Regions from separate parts of the Polymorphospora sp. NPDC051019 genome, predicted to be linked through region 1. Evidence: riboswitches for the same ligand, from Rfam matches in the RefSeq annotation. Region 1 holds a riboswitch; the other holds the start of a gene.

The links. A riboswitch is a leader RNA that binds a small molecule or an ion and turns the genes downstream of it on or off. The one in region 1 is predicted to bind cobalamin.
Region 2: linked by a shared signal. The riboswitch ahead of AB0M79_RS01160 (ribonucleoside-diphosphate reductase subunit alpha) and the one ahead of AB0M79_RS10265 (LPXTG cell wall anchor domain-containing protein) in region 1 are both predicted to bind cobalamin.

What each region holds. Positions count from the first base shown of each region.
Region 1 is NZ_JBFBCH010000004.1:248,571-255,577, reverse strand. It holds gene AB0M79_RS10275 (CbiQ family ECF transporter T component) at 1-319, opposite strand, end outside; gene AB0M79_RS10270 (hypothetical protein) at 321-1,205, opposite strand; gene AB0M79_RS10265 (LPXTG cell wall anchor domain-containing protein) at 1,298-2,731, opposite strand; cobalamin riboswitch at 2,821-2,944, opposite strand; gene AB0M79_RS10260 (hypothetical protein) at 3,166-3,582, shown strand; gene AB0M79_RS10255 (hypothetical protein) at 3,579-4,961, shown strand; gene AB0M79_RS10250 (DNA alkylation repair protein) at 5,072-6,175, shown strand; gene AB0M79_RS10245 (DUF1540 domain-containing protein) at 6,236-6,526, opposite strand; gene AB0M79_RS10240 (condensation domain-containing protein) at 6,751-7,007, opposite strand, start outside.
Region 2 is NZ_JBFBCH010000001.1:257,023-264,029, forward strand. It holds gene AB0M79_RS01160 (ribonucleoside-diphosphate reductase subunit alpha) at 1-1,849, opposite strand, end outside; cobalamin riboswitch at 1,978-2,211, opposite strand; gene AB0M79_RS01165 (hypothetical protein) at 2,329-3,447, shown strand; gene AB0M79_RS01170 (discoidin domain-containing protein) at 3,644-5,821, shown strand; gene AB0M79_RS01175 (DUF1996 domain-containing protein) at 5,910-7,007, shown strand, end outside.

The sequences.
Region 1 (7,007 bases):
GGCGGATGCCGGCCGCCCACTCCGGTAGCGGGATCTGCGGCAGCGTGAACAGCACGGTGTCGCCCTGCCCGCCGCCGAAGACGACCCGGAAGAGCACCCGGGAGACGACGATGATGCCGCCCAGCCACAGGTAGAGGCGGAAGCCGAGGGCCCACGGCGCGGTGCCGCGGCGGGCCGCGACGACGTACGCCGCGACCGCCAGGATCAGCGCCAGCAGCAGCGGGTTCGTCGTGCGGCTGGCCGCGACCGCGAGGCCCAGCGCCCACAGCCACCAGGCGCCGGGGTGCAGGTTTCGCGGCACCCGTACCGGGGCGGTCACCTCAGACCTGGTCCGGTGGTTCGGTGCCGGTGGCGGCCCGCCGGCGCCGGGCCGTCCACACCGCACCGCCGGCGAGTGCCACCAGCAGTACGCCGCCGGCCAGCGTCGCGAACGGCACTCCCCCGCCGTCGCCGTTCCGCGCGGCGGGCTCGGGCGGCAGCGCGAGATCCGTACCGGTCGGGGTCGGTGACGGACCCGGGTCGGTGGTGGCCGGTGCGGCGCCCGACGTCGGTCCGGCGGGTGTGGGCGGCGTGGTGGCCTGGGTGGTCGCGGGACCGGTCGGGGCGGCGGGCGGCGGCGCGGGTCGCGACGGGGCGGGCGCGCCGCCGGGCGGCGGATCGGCCGGGCGGCTGGCGGCCGGTGGCGGGGCGCCGGGCTGACCGCCCGGTGGCGGGCCGGCGGTGGTACGCGTCGGTGCCGGTGCCGCCGGCCGGCGGGGCGCCACGCGCGGCGGCGGGCTGCTGGACGAGGTCCGGTCCTTCGAGAACGACCAGCCCTCGAAGCTGCCCGGTGGCGGGGTCCGGTTCAGCACCCCGAACTGGCTGTAGCTCCAGGTGCCACCGTTCGTCGCGTGCCAGTAGGACCAGTAGGCGCTGGCCGGCGGTGTGTCGATGCACGGTTCGTTCTGCGGGCCGGGCTTGCCCTCGATCCGGCAGATGAATCCCTCGCCCCACCGGGCGGTGCCGGTGATCTGGATGCCGGCGTTCTTCAACGCCGCCAGGCCGGTGGCCTGGTTGCCGGGGGCACACCTGATGATCGTGGCGCCGCCGAGTTCCCGGAAGTCGACGATCACCGTGACGCCGTTGGCGTCGGGGCAGTAGCCGGCGGTCCCGGCCGCGTAGGCGGGTGCGGTGGCGCCGGCAGCGGCGAGCAGCAGCGCGGCCAGGGCCGCGCCGGCCGTCCGCAGCCCGACCCGGATCCCGGCCGCCGCCGGGTCGCGCCCGGCCGGTGTCGGCGGGAACCGGTCCGTCCGTGCGGTCACGCCCCCTCCCGGCGGCGCCGGCCGGCCACGACCAGCCCGGCCCCGGCGAGCATGACGACCGCGCCGAACGCGCCGATCGAGGTGACGTCGACGCCGGTCGTCGGCAGCCGTCCGCCACCGGACGGCGGTGGCGCCCAGGTCGTCGGCGCCGGGCTGGTCGGGCCGGTCGGCGACGGGGTGGCGGTACCGGTCGGGGTGGCGGTCGCGGTCGGGGACGGCGACGCGGTCGGGGAGGTCGTCGGGGACGCCGATCCGGTCGGGGTCGGGGTGGCCGTGGACGTCGGGGTCGGTTCGGTGCCGCCGGTCCCGATCTCGGCCAGCGACACCTTCGCCAGGCCCAGCGCGGCCTGCCCGGTGGCCCGCCGCCACTGATCCGTCTCGTTCTCGGCGATGCCGCCCGAGATCGCGTCCGCGAGCGAGCCCGGGGTGTACGCGATCGCCCCGGCGTGCGCGGCCGCGGCCCCGCCACCGGCCGCCGTCAACTGCTGCGCGGCGACGAAGTCGGCGGCCCGGTCGGCCTCGGCGATGTGTCCGGCGGCGGCCAGCGCCTGGCCACCCAGGCCGGTGCTGTTGGTGTTGGAGTAATCGGTGCCCATCGAGCCCTGGAACGAGCCGTCGGCCTTCTGCTGGGTCAGCAGCCACCCGATGCCGGCGTCGGCGGCGGCCTTCGCGCCGGTGGCCCCTGCGGCGTCGGCCGCGAGCAGCGCCTGTACGGCCATCGCGGTCGTGTCGACGTCCTGGACCTGGCTGGCCACCGGTGCGCTGGTGCAGGCCGCGCCGTCGGTCGCCGGATTGAGCCGGAAGCCGCCGGCGACGCACTGCTGCTTGATGAGGAAGTCGACCGCCGGCTGCGGGACGCCGCCGGATCGGGCCAGGCCGAGCACCGCGAGGCTCTGCGCGAAGAGATTGCCGCCCTGCGTCGGCTGGTCGCCGTACCGGTCGAAGATCCAGCCCTGCACGGCTCCGGCGTCCGCGCCACGGATCAGGTCGAGGGTGCGGGCGCGCATGTCGTGGCTGCCGAACGAGGTCGGGTCCCGGCCGGCGACCACGGCGGCGACGAGAACCTTGGCCATCGAGCCGCTGATGAGGTAGTCGGGGGCCCAGTCGCCGCCGGTCGCGTACGAGTCGACGTTCGCCTCGACCGCGTCGGCGACCGCGTCGGCGGCGGCCGGCTCGGTGCCGGTGGCCTCCAGCGCGATCAGCGCGTCGATGGTCAGGCCCCAGTCGGTGCCGCCGACCGGACTCGGCAGGCGTCCGTCGGCCAGTTGGCCGGCCAGCCACCTGGCGGCGGCGGCGCTCTGCGCCGAGTGCGGGTTGTCGGCGTGTACGGCGGCGACCGGTGCGGGGGTGGGTGTCGTCGCAAGCGCGACGAGCAGCACCGCGCTCCCGGCGAGGGCCGGGGTGAGGGCCGCGAGAAGGCGACGGAGCATGGGACATGCCTTTCGGGAGCGGTGGTGAGCACCGCATCCCGGCCCGCAGGGGTCCGTCGATCCGGGCTCAACCTGTAGACCACGACAGTTGAGGCCGCTCGTCTCCGTGCGGGCATTCCGGCTCGTGGTGGAAGTCCACCACATACGGTTGCGGGTCAGCGCCGGCTTCACACCGGCTTCCCCCACGCGGAAACTCATTCAGTTGTGGGTAAGCCATTCTGGCTGGTAGCGAACCTTACGGTATCCAGCCACCCACGCCGCGTACATGAGGCACAGGTCACGACCTCGCATCGATGGCCACCGACGGTACGTCCGGTCCATGCGACCGGCGGTCCCGCCGGTGGCACCCGGTCGGACGATGGAGGACGGTGGCGCGCCGTTGCGACGATGTTGCCGAACGGGGTCGCGTCCGTCGGCAGATCTGGAGATCGGCAGTGAGCACTGATTCGGGCTGGAACGACTACCTGTCCACCGACACACCCGCCGTGGACGTCACACCGGTCACCCCGACCGTCGAACCCGTCGCCGTGCCGGAACCCGCCGTGACGATCGTGCAAAGTGAGCTGAGCGGCGCCACCAGCGACCAGCAGTGGTCGGACTGGCACGCGGACAGCAGCGCCTCGTGGGCCGACTCGGCGCAGAGCTACGTCGACTACGCCCAGCAGAGCGCCGCGCAGGGCTACTTCGACGCCGCCGACAGCGCGATGGACACCGCCGCCAACCACGCCTCGATCGCCGGCGCCAACCTGGACACCTCGATCGACTACCAGGCCGCGGCGAACACCCACGTCGAGACGGCCGCCACCGAACTGGCCCCGTACGACGCCGGCCTCGGCTCCGCCACGGAATGACCTGGGCGGAAGCCGGGGAGGCCAGCGCCGGCCCGGCTGCCGGCACGCCCGGCCTCGAACCGGGGCGGTTGGCCGCCGGGGCGGAGCGGCGGGTCGCCGTACCGCCCAGCGTCGCCCGTCAGCACCTGCTGCGCACCATCCGGGAACTGTCGTTCGAGCTGCGGACCGAGCAGCTCAGCGTGCTGGAGGCGGTGCGCGGCTCGAAGCTCGGCGGGGTCACGCTGGCACCGGGCAAGCTGCCGGTGAGCCTGCGGATCGGGCTGGAGGCGGCCGACACCGGCTGCCGCATCGTCGTCCTGCTCGCCGACCGCTGGCCCGGCAAGGTCGGCCGCACCTGGGGTGCGACCAGCGCGTACGTCGAACTCTTCGGCTCCGTGCTGGCCGCCGTCGACGGCGCGCTGACCCGGCTCGATCCGGCGGCGGCGGGCTCGTTCACCTCGTGGTGGCGCGACACCGGCACCGGCGACGTCGCCATCATGCAGAACGCCGCCAGCCGCGCCGCCCAGGCGCAGGCGGCCCTGTCGCGGCACACGTCGCGGCTGCTCGACGGTGGTTCGGCACCGCCCCGTGGGGCGTCGGTCAGCCGGTCCGGTGTGGACACTTTCGTCTTCGAGACGGCGGATGCGGTCGCCGAGGTGCCGACCGAGCTGGCCGACGGCATGCTGATGGTGGGCACGCTGGTCACCAGCCGGCCCGGCGCGATGCCACCGGCACTCGTCGCACAGGTGCAGTCGCTGGTCTTCCGGGTCGAGGAACACCTCGCCGCCGACGGCCGGGCTTCGCTGTTTCCCGCCACCCCTGAGGATGTGCCTGTGGTGACCTTCCTGCACCAGCAGGCCCGGCTGCGTGGCCTGCTGCCGGTCCGCACGCTGCGGACCTGCACCACCTGCCGGCTGGAGAAGGTGACCAACCCCGAACTCGAACGGCTCCAGGAGCGGACCCGACGCACCCGCGACCTGGCGACCGGCATCAGCGCGGTGGTGACCCCGTACGTGCTGGCCGGCCGGCTGGTGCAGTTGAACAGCAAGGGCCCGGAGTTCGCCTGCCCGCGCTGCCAGGGTCTGGACGCCGACGAGACCGTGGTGACGTACTGCCAGCGCTGCGGCGACCGGCGGGCCGAGACGGCACTGCGCGCGTGCCCGAAGTGCCAGTTCGACTTCCGCTCGCTGCTGCCCGCCGAACAGGTGTGGCGGCCACGGACCGCCGGGCCGGACGTCGGCACCGTCGCCGGGACCGGGCCGTCGGCGGTGGTGGCCGGACCGGCGGCGCTGCTGAAGGTTCCGGACGACTTCCCGCCGGCACACCCGCGCCCGCCGAAGGCACCACGGCCGGCGCGCCCGGAAGTTTCCCCGCCTCCCTCCGGACCGCTGGCGACCTGAGCACGCCCGCCGTGCGAGGATCGGACCGGCCGCTGGCGGCGGAGAGCCTCGCCGGTGCCGGCCGGCGCCGCCGGAAGCCGGCGACCGCGGCGAGCACGAAAGGTCAGCCGATGCCCACCGCCGACGAACTTCTCAACGCGACCGCCGTCGACGGGCTGGCGCGCTGCCTGCTCGACGTGGCACCGGGGCATCCGCTGCCGGCGTTGCGTCGCACGGCGGCGGCACTGGAGGGGCGGACGCTCAGCGAGCGGTGCCACGACGTACGCGACGCGCTGCTGACCGATCTGCCGGACGACTACGACGGGTTCGCGGCGGTCGTACGTGCCGCCCTGGAGCGGCCCGAATTCACCGGGTGGATGATCTGGCCGGTCACCGAGGCCGTCGCGCGGCGCGCGCTCGACGCCGGGCCGGCCGACCGTTTCGACGCCGGACTCGCCCTGCTCGCCGACCTGACCCCGCGGCTGACCGCCGAGTTCGCGGTCCGGTCGTTCCTCGCCGCCGACCTCGACCGCACGCTGGCCGTGGCACAGGAGTGGACCCGGCACCCGGACCCGCACGTGCGGCGCCTGGCCAGCGAGGGCACCCGCCCCTACCTGCCCTGGGCGCGGCGGGTGCGGGCGCTGTTCGACCGCCCGGCGGCCACCGCCACCGTGCTCGACGCGCTCTACCGCGACGATTCGGAGTACGTCCGCCGCTCGGTCGCCAACCATCTCAACGACCTGAGCCGCATCGATCCGGAGTTGGCCACGGCGACCGCGGCCCGCTGGCTCGATCAGGCGGACGAGCACACCGCGAAGGTGGTCCGGCACGGGCTGCGTACGCTGGTTAAGAAGGGTGATCCGGCGGCGCTCGGGCTGCTCGGGTTCGGTCCGGCGCCCGACATCGTCGTCACCGGACCGGTGCTCGGCGCGGCTGTGGTGGCGTCCGGCGGCGACCTGCTCTTCGAGGTCACGCTCGAGAACCGGGGGCCGGATCTCGCGGCGGTGGCGATCGACTACGTCGTCCACCACCGGCGGGCCAACGGGACGCTGAGCCCGAAGGTCTTCAAGCTCACCACGCGCCGTCTCGACGCCGGCGCCAGCCTGACGATCAGTCGGCGGCACTCGTTCGCGCCGATCAGCACCCGCACCTACCACCCGGGTGAGCACGCGGTCGAGGTCCAGGTGAACGGTGTGCGGCACGGGCTGCGCACCTTCCGGCTCGGCTCCCCCTGAGCGGCGGTGCGGGGTGGCGGCTGCCGCCCGGGGTACGGGCCCGGACGGCAGCGGGCCGGGTCAGCGCGGCTGGAAGGTCATGCAGTCGGCGAGGTCCTGGCCCGGCGCGACCCGGATCGACGGTGCCCGGCACTCGAGTTCGGCGTTGAACCGGCATTCGGCGCGCTTGCAGGCGCCGACCTGGGCGATCACCATGTCGAGCCCGCCCTTGGCCGAGGTGTCGATGAACGTGTCGCAACTGGCGGTCGTCTCGCCGATGGTGATGGCGAAGGCCCGGCATCCGTCATGGTTGTAGCCGCAGTCGGTTACCGTGCATTCCTGTACCCGCGGCATTTCCAGCATCTGTGTCATGACTACCTCCTCCGTTCGACCGTAAACCGGTACGGCACTTTCGGCACTTCGAACAGGAAAAGAGTTTGCCCAGCTCAGAGGAGCAGAGCCTTACCTAATACGCGCAGGTGAGGCTTTCCTTAATTCGACCGGCAACGTTCATTCCGGTACGGGCGGAACAGGCCTGGGCACAATTCCGCGGGGCCACGGATCCGTATTGCCGCGCGATGGTCCGGCCGGTCGGGTCAGGCGGTGACGTGCGGCCGTACCCAGGGTGCCGGCACGTCGTGGAAGGCCGCGTCGACCAGCAGCCGCTCCAGGTCACGCAGGAACCGCTCGGCCTGCTCGGGCGGCAGGTAGGCGGTGTTGGCGGTGAGCGTCAGACCGATGCCGCCCGGCTTGTCGACGACCTCCACCCGGGTCCGGTAGACGAAGCTGTCGTAGCTCTCGCCCCAGGAGAACGACGACCTCGACATCGCGGCACGGACCTCGTCCTCGCCGG
Region 2 (7,007 bases), on a different contig from region 1:
TCGCGACGAGCAGCGAGTTGCGCAGGCCGTAGCGGGAGACGCGCTCGCGAAGCGCGGCCCAGCGGTCGGTCTGGGTCGGGGTGACCCCCCACAGGTCGGGCTGGAGGTCGCCGCGGGCGGCGCGGGTCTGGCCGTACGCCGGGTGCGGGCCGGCGCGCTCGGCGAGGTCGGCGGAGGTCTCCAGGGCGGTCAGGTAGATCTCCTCGGCGATCCGGGTGGACAGTTCCCGGGCGGCGGGCGCGTCGAACGGCAGCCGGAGCGCGAAGAAGACGTCCTGCAGGCCCATGACGCCGAGGCCGACCGGGCGCCAGCGGGGGTTGCTCGCCGCCGCCTCCGGGCTCGGGTAGTAGTTGATGTCGATGACCCGGTCGAGGAAGGTGACCGCGGTGCGTACGGTGGCGCGCAGCTTCGGCCAGTCCATGTCGTCGCCGGCGACGTGGGCGGCCAGGTTGACCGAGCCGAGGTTGCACACGGCGGTCTCGGTGTCGCTGGAGACCTCGATGATCTCGGTGCACAGGTTGGACAGGTGCACCACGTTGCCGGGTTCGGCGGTCTGGTTGCACAGCCGGTTGGCGGCGTCCTTGAAGGTCATCCAGCCGTTGCCGGTCTGGGCGAGGGTGCGCATCATCCGGCCGTACAGGTCGCGGGCCTTGACCTGGCGCACGTGGCGGCCGTCGGCCTCGGCGGCGCGGTAGGCGGCGTCGAACTCCTCGCCCCACAGGTCGGGCAGTTCCGGTACCTCGTCGGGGTCGAAGAGCGACCAGACCCCGTCGGCCTCGACCCGGCGCATGAACTCGTCGGGGATCCAGTTGGCGAGGTTCAGGTTGTGGGTACGGCGGGCGTCCTCGCCGGTGTTGTCGCGCAGCTCGAGGAACTCCTCGATGTCGGGGTGCCACGGTTCGAGGTAGACGCAGGCGGCGCCCTTGCGCCGGCCACCCTGGTTGACCGCGGCGACCGAGGCGTCCAGGGTACGCAGGAACGGGACGATGCCGTTGGACTTGCCGTTGGTGCCCCGGATCAGCGCTCCCCGCGAGCGGACCCGGGACCACGAGATGCCGATCCCGCCGGCGAACTTCGACAGGTGCGCGACCTGGGCGTAGCGCTCGTAGATGGAGCCGAGTTCGTCGCGCGGCGAGTCGACGAGATAGCACGACGACATCTGGGTGTGCCGGGTGCCGGAGTTGAACAGCGTCGGCGAGCTGGGCAGGTAGGCCAGCGACGACATCAGCCGGTAGAAGGCGATCGCCTCGGCCGGGTTGGTGGACAGTCCGCAGGCGACCCGCAGCAGCCAGTACTGCGGGGTCTCCACGACCAGCCGGCTGGTCGGGTGCCGCAGCAGGTAGCGGTCGTAGACGGTGCGCAGTCCGAAGTACTCGAACCGCAGGTGCCCGTCGGGGTCGATGGCGTCGTCGAGCTTGCGGGCGTTGATCCGGACGAACTCGGCGGTCTCGTCGCCGATCAGCCCCTCGGCGTGGCCGAGCCGGATCGCCTGGCTGAACGAGGCGATGCCCTGGCCGCGTACCTCCTTGTCGACGTAGGCGCCGAGCAGCCGGGCGGCGAGACGCGAGTACTGCGGTTCCTCGCCGATCATCTCGGCGGCGATCTGGATCGACAGCCGGTCGAGTTCGGCGGTGGTGGCGCCGTCGTACAGGCCGCTGATCGTCCTGGTCGCGACCCGCAGCGGGTCGACGTCGGCGAGGTCGTCGGCCCACCGGTCGACGGCCCGGACGATCTTGTTGACGTCGACCGGCTCGGTCGAGCCGTTACGTTTGCGCACCTGCATCTGGGTCCGCCTGGCAGCGGGCGCTCCGGCGTCCGCCGGTGCCGGGGCGACCTCGGTGACCGTCACAACACTCTCCTCGCGACTTCGGTCCAGGGGTCCGGATGGCGGCGCGCGGACGACACCGACGGCCCCGCCGGGCCGGCGAGGATCACGATGGCGTCGGCCGTCCCGCGCGGCCTCGGACCACCGCGCACGGGCGTGCGCGGTGTGCTGGCAGGTCTTCGGACTCGTGGGCCGGCGCGGAGTCTCCGCGTTCGCCTACCGGCCGTCGCTTCCCAGGCGGCCCGGCTCGTGGCCGGGTGGCGCCCAGTGCTTCTGACGGCTGTCGTTCCCACTCACCGCTGCGGGGCAGTCCCGGACTCGCACCGGGTTCCCTCTTGCCTCGACCGCCCCGGACGGGCGGCCGAACCAGCTACGGGGGACACCATATATAGGGGACCTGCAAAAGTCACACCCAACATCTAGGCGCGGCGTGTCGCGTGAGACACGAAACGACCGGGCCGGGGGGCACCCCGGAACCGACCGCGGTGCGGTACGGTCCACGCGTGCGCGCAGGATGGCGACGCGGGTCCGACCCCCCGCCCCCGACCGAGGCCCCACGCCGGTCCGGCATCGTGTCGCCGGCGGGCGCCGTGTCGCTGGCCGGCATCGTGGCCGCCGCCGCCGCGGCGGTCGGCTGGGCGGTCGGGCTGGCGGTGTTGCAGCCGCTCACCGAGCCGAGCGGCCCGGACGCGTACGCGGAGAACAACACCTACTGGGTGCGCGACCTGCGCTTCATGGCCATCGTCGCGGTCGTACTCGGGCTGGTCCTGGCCGCTCGTGGGGATCGGCGGGCCACCCGGACCGGTGTCACCGCCGGCCTGCTCTGGATCGGCGCCGACGTGGCGCTGGACCGCTCCGACCTGGCCGGCTGGCCGGCGGCCACCGCGCTGGCGGTGCTCGGTTGCCTGGCCGTGGGCACGGTCGCGGCGACCGGGCGACGGTCCCGCCGTCCCGACCGCCGGGCGCTGGTCGTCGCCGCCGCGGTCGGCGTGGCCCTGACACCGCTGGCGGCGCTCATCGAATCCCCGACCGACACCGAGCCGGCGCTCACGCCGGCCGCGCTCACGGTCAGCGGGACACTGCTCGTGCTGACGGTCGGTTCGGCGCTCGCCGCCGGTGTCCTGACGGCACCGGCCGGTGTCGGCACCGTGGCGGCCGACCGGGCCATCCCGAACCACCTGCTCCGCCGGCTGGCGCCGGCCACGGCCGTGCTGGCGCTCGGCGCGGCCGGTGCGGCCTGGATCCGGCTGGTCGAGCCGTACGAGCGGCTGGGTCCGTCGCTGCTGCTCGGGGTGGTGCTGCTGGCCGGGCTCTCGCTGCTGTCCGCGCGCTGGCCCGCCGGCCGGCCCGCGTGGGACGCGCAGGGCGCGACGATCGTCCTCCTGGCCATCGGCTATCCGGTGCTGACGATGTTCTGGCTGTTCCTGCTGATGTTCGGTACGCCGATCGCGACCCTGCTGACCGCGCTCGCCGGCAGTGTCCCGGTCAACTCGGCCGACACCGACTCGCTGTACGCGGCCGTCGGGTCGGCGACCGGGCTGACGATCGGGGTGCTGCTGGTGGCGGCCGACCGTGCCCCGTACACCACCCGCGACGCGGCCGCGCTGCCCGACGGCTCCTGAAACCACCCCGCCCGGCGCCGGGAACCGGCCGTCAGCATAGTTGATCTTGCCGGGGAGCGCTCCCCGAGCGTTGACTAGGCATTGACATACCTCGAAACACGGTTCAGAGTGTCCGATTAAGAGAGCGCTCTCTCATGCGGTCGTCATCGGTTGGTAACCGGGTCGACACACCACGCCCTGTCGAAGAGGAGCTGCCATGCGTCCCACCCCGCCCCCGACCGGCCGATGGCCCGCCCGCCCCACCTGGCTACGCCTCGGCGCCCTGGGCGCCGCCCTCGTCGCCCTGCTCGGCGGATACGTCGTGGCCACCACAGTGACCGCCAGCGCGGCGGAGATCCTGCTCTCGCAGGGCCGGCCGGTCACCGCGTCGTCGACCGAGTCGATCGCGTTCCCGGCCTCCGCCGCCGTCGACGGCGACAACGGCACCCGCTGGTCCAGCGCCGCCGCCGACCCGCAGTGGCTACGCGTCGACCTCGGCTCACCGGTCGCGGTCAGCCGGGTCGCGCTGCGCTGGGAGACCGCGTACGCCAGCGACTTCACCATCCAACTGTCGACCGACGGCTCCTCCTGGACCACGGCACACACCACCGTCGGCGGCACCGGCGGCGACCAGAGCCTGACCGTGGCCGGCACCGCCCGCTACGTACGGCTGCACACCACGAGGCGGGCCACCGCCTGGGGCGTGTCGCTGTTCGAGTTCCAGGTGTACGGCGGCAGCGCACCCGGCGGCTGCGGCACCACCAACGCCGCCCAGGGCCGCCCGGCACTCGCCTCCTCGGTCGAGTCCGGCGCCTACCCGGCCAGCGCGGCCGTCGACGGCAACACCGGCACCCGCTGGTCCAGCGCCGCCGCCGACCCGCAGTGGCTGCGCGTCGACCTCGGCAGCACCCAGGCGATCTGCGGCGTGACCCTGAACTGGGAGGCGGCGTACGGCGTCGCCTTCACGATCCAGACCTCCGCCGACGGCAACACCTGGACCACCGTCCACACCACGACGAACGGCACCGGCGGCGTGCAGAACCTCACCGTCACCGGGTCGGGGCGCTTCGTCCGGGTGCACGGCACCACCCGGGCCACCCCGTACGGCTACTCGCTGTGGGAGTTCCAGATCCGCACCGGCACCACCGGCACCCCGCCGCCGACCACCCCGCCACCCACGACGCCGCCGCCGACCACTCCCCCGCCGGGCGGGAGCCGGCTGTTGTCGTACCAGAAGCCCGCCGTCGCCTCCTCCGACCAGAGCGACGTCAACTGCTACGAGTGTGTGCCGGCCCGGGCCTTCGACAACGACCCGGCGACCCGCTGGGCGACCAGTTCCACCACCGGCTGGGTCGACCCCGGCTGGATCTACGTCGACCTCGGCGCGACCGCCACCATCACCCAGGTCGTGCTCCAGTGGGACCGGGCCTACGCGACGTCGTACCAGATCCAGGTCTCGCCGAACGCGACAACCTGGACCACGATCTACTCGACGACCAGCGGCCGGGGCTTCAAGGAGACCATCAACACCACCGGCACCGGCCGCTACGTGCGGATGTACGGCACCGCACGGGCCACCCCGTACGGCTACTCGCTCTACGAGTTCCGGGTGTACGGCACCGGCGGCAACCCGGTCGCCCCGCCACCGATGCCGCCGGACCCGGTCTTCCCGGCGACGCGTCTGGTGTGGAGCGACGAGTTCAACGGTCCGGCCGGCAGCAAGCCCGACCCGACGAAGTGGACGATCGACCCGGGCACCGGCCAGAACAACGAGTTGCAGTACTACACCAACAACGACAACGTGTCGATGGACGGCACCGGCTCGCTGGTGCTGGAGGCCCGGCGGCAGAGCGCCGGCGGGCGCGAGTACACCTCGCACCGGATGAACACCGGCAACAAGTTCCACGTCCAGTACGGCCGCATCGAGGCCCGGGTCAAGGTGCCCAAGGGCAACGGCCTGTGGCCGGCGTTCTGGATGATGGGCGCCGACTTCCTCACCGGCCGGCCGTGGCCGTACAACGGCGAGATCGACATCATGGAGGTGCTCGGCCGCAACACCCTGGAGGGCTACTCGACGCTGCACGCCCCGCAGTACAACGGCGCCGGCGGCTACGGCCTGAAGTATCCGGCACCCGGCGGCGTCGACTTCGCCAACGACTACCACGTGTGGTCGGCCGAGTGGGACAGCCGCGGCATCACCTTCAAGGTCGACGGCCAGACCGTCTTCTACGCCAGCAAGGACACCGTCGAGTCGACCCGCGGCCCGTGGGTCTACGACCACCCCTTCTACATCATCCTCAACCTGGCCGTGGGCGGTGACTTCCCCGGACCGGTCGACGGCACGACGCCGTTCCCGTCCCGGATGTACGTCGACTACGTCCGCGTCTACCAGTGACGGCGGTGGCCGGTGGCCGGACGCGTCCGGCCACCGGCCACCGGATGCACAAGCCCCCTCGTATGCCATCGACGCCAAGGAGGCAACCATGCGACGGGCACCCCGCAAGATCCGGACCAGGAGGGCGGCCGCCACCGGCGCGCTGTTCGTCCTGCTGGCCGGCTACCTGACCGGCACCGCCCTACCGGCCGGCGCCGCCGACACCCTGCTCTCGCAGGGGCGGTCGGCCACCGCGTCGTCGACGGAGAACGGCGGCACGCCCGCCGCCGCGGCCGTCGACGGCGACAACGGCACCCGCTGGTCCAGCGGGTTCGCCGATCCACAGTGGATACGCGTCGACCTCGGCGGGACCGCCACCGTCAACCGGGTGGTCCTGCGCTGGGAGAGCGCGTACGCCCGCGCCTTCACCGTCCAGACCTCCACCGACGCGACCAACTGGACCACCGTCCACACCACCACCAACGGCAACGGCGGGGTCCAGGACCTCGCCGTCTCCGGCACCGGCCGGTACGTCCGCGTCCACACCACCGCCCGCGCCACCCCGTACGGCGTCTCGCTGTGGGAATTCCAGGTGTACGGCACCGGCGGCGGCACCCCACCGCCGAGCACCCCGCCGCCCGGCGGCCCGATCGTCCGCGTCGCCGAGTTCCTCGCCGAGTGCCCGTACAGCCACCGGCTGCCCGACGACCCGATCATCTTCCCCGGACTGCCCGGCGCCTCGCACATGCACAGCTTCTTCGGCAGCCGGGTCACCAACGCCCACACCGACCTCGACGACCTGCTCGGCAGCACCAGCACCTGCTCGCCCAGCATCGACGTGTCGTCGTACTGGGTACCGACCCTGTACGTGAACAACGTGCCGGTGGAACCGACCGGCACCACCTTCTACTACCTGGGTGAGGGCGTACGCGACGACATCATCGCCCGCACCCAGCCACTGCCGCTGGGCCTGCGGATCGTCGCCGGCAACGCCCGGGCGACCAGCCCCGGCGACAACACCATCGCCCGCTGGTCGTGCCTGCACGCCGGCCACGTCGGGTCGTCGACGAACTTCGTCAACTGCCCGACCGGCACCATGCTGGAGTCCTATCTGGACTTCCCACAGTGCTGGAACGGCCGCGACCTCGACTCGCCCGACCACAAGAGCCACATGGCCTATCCGGTCGCCGGCGCCTGCCCGGCCAGC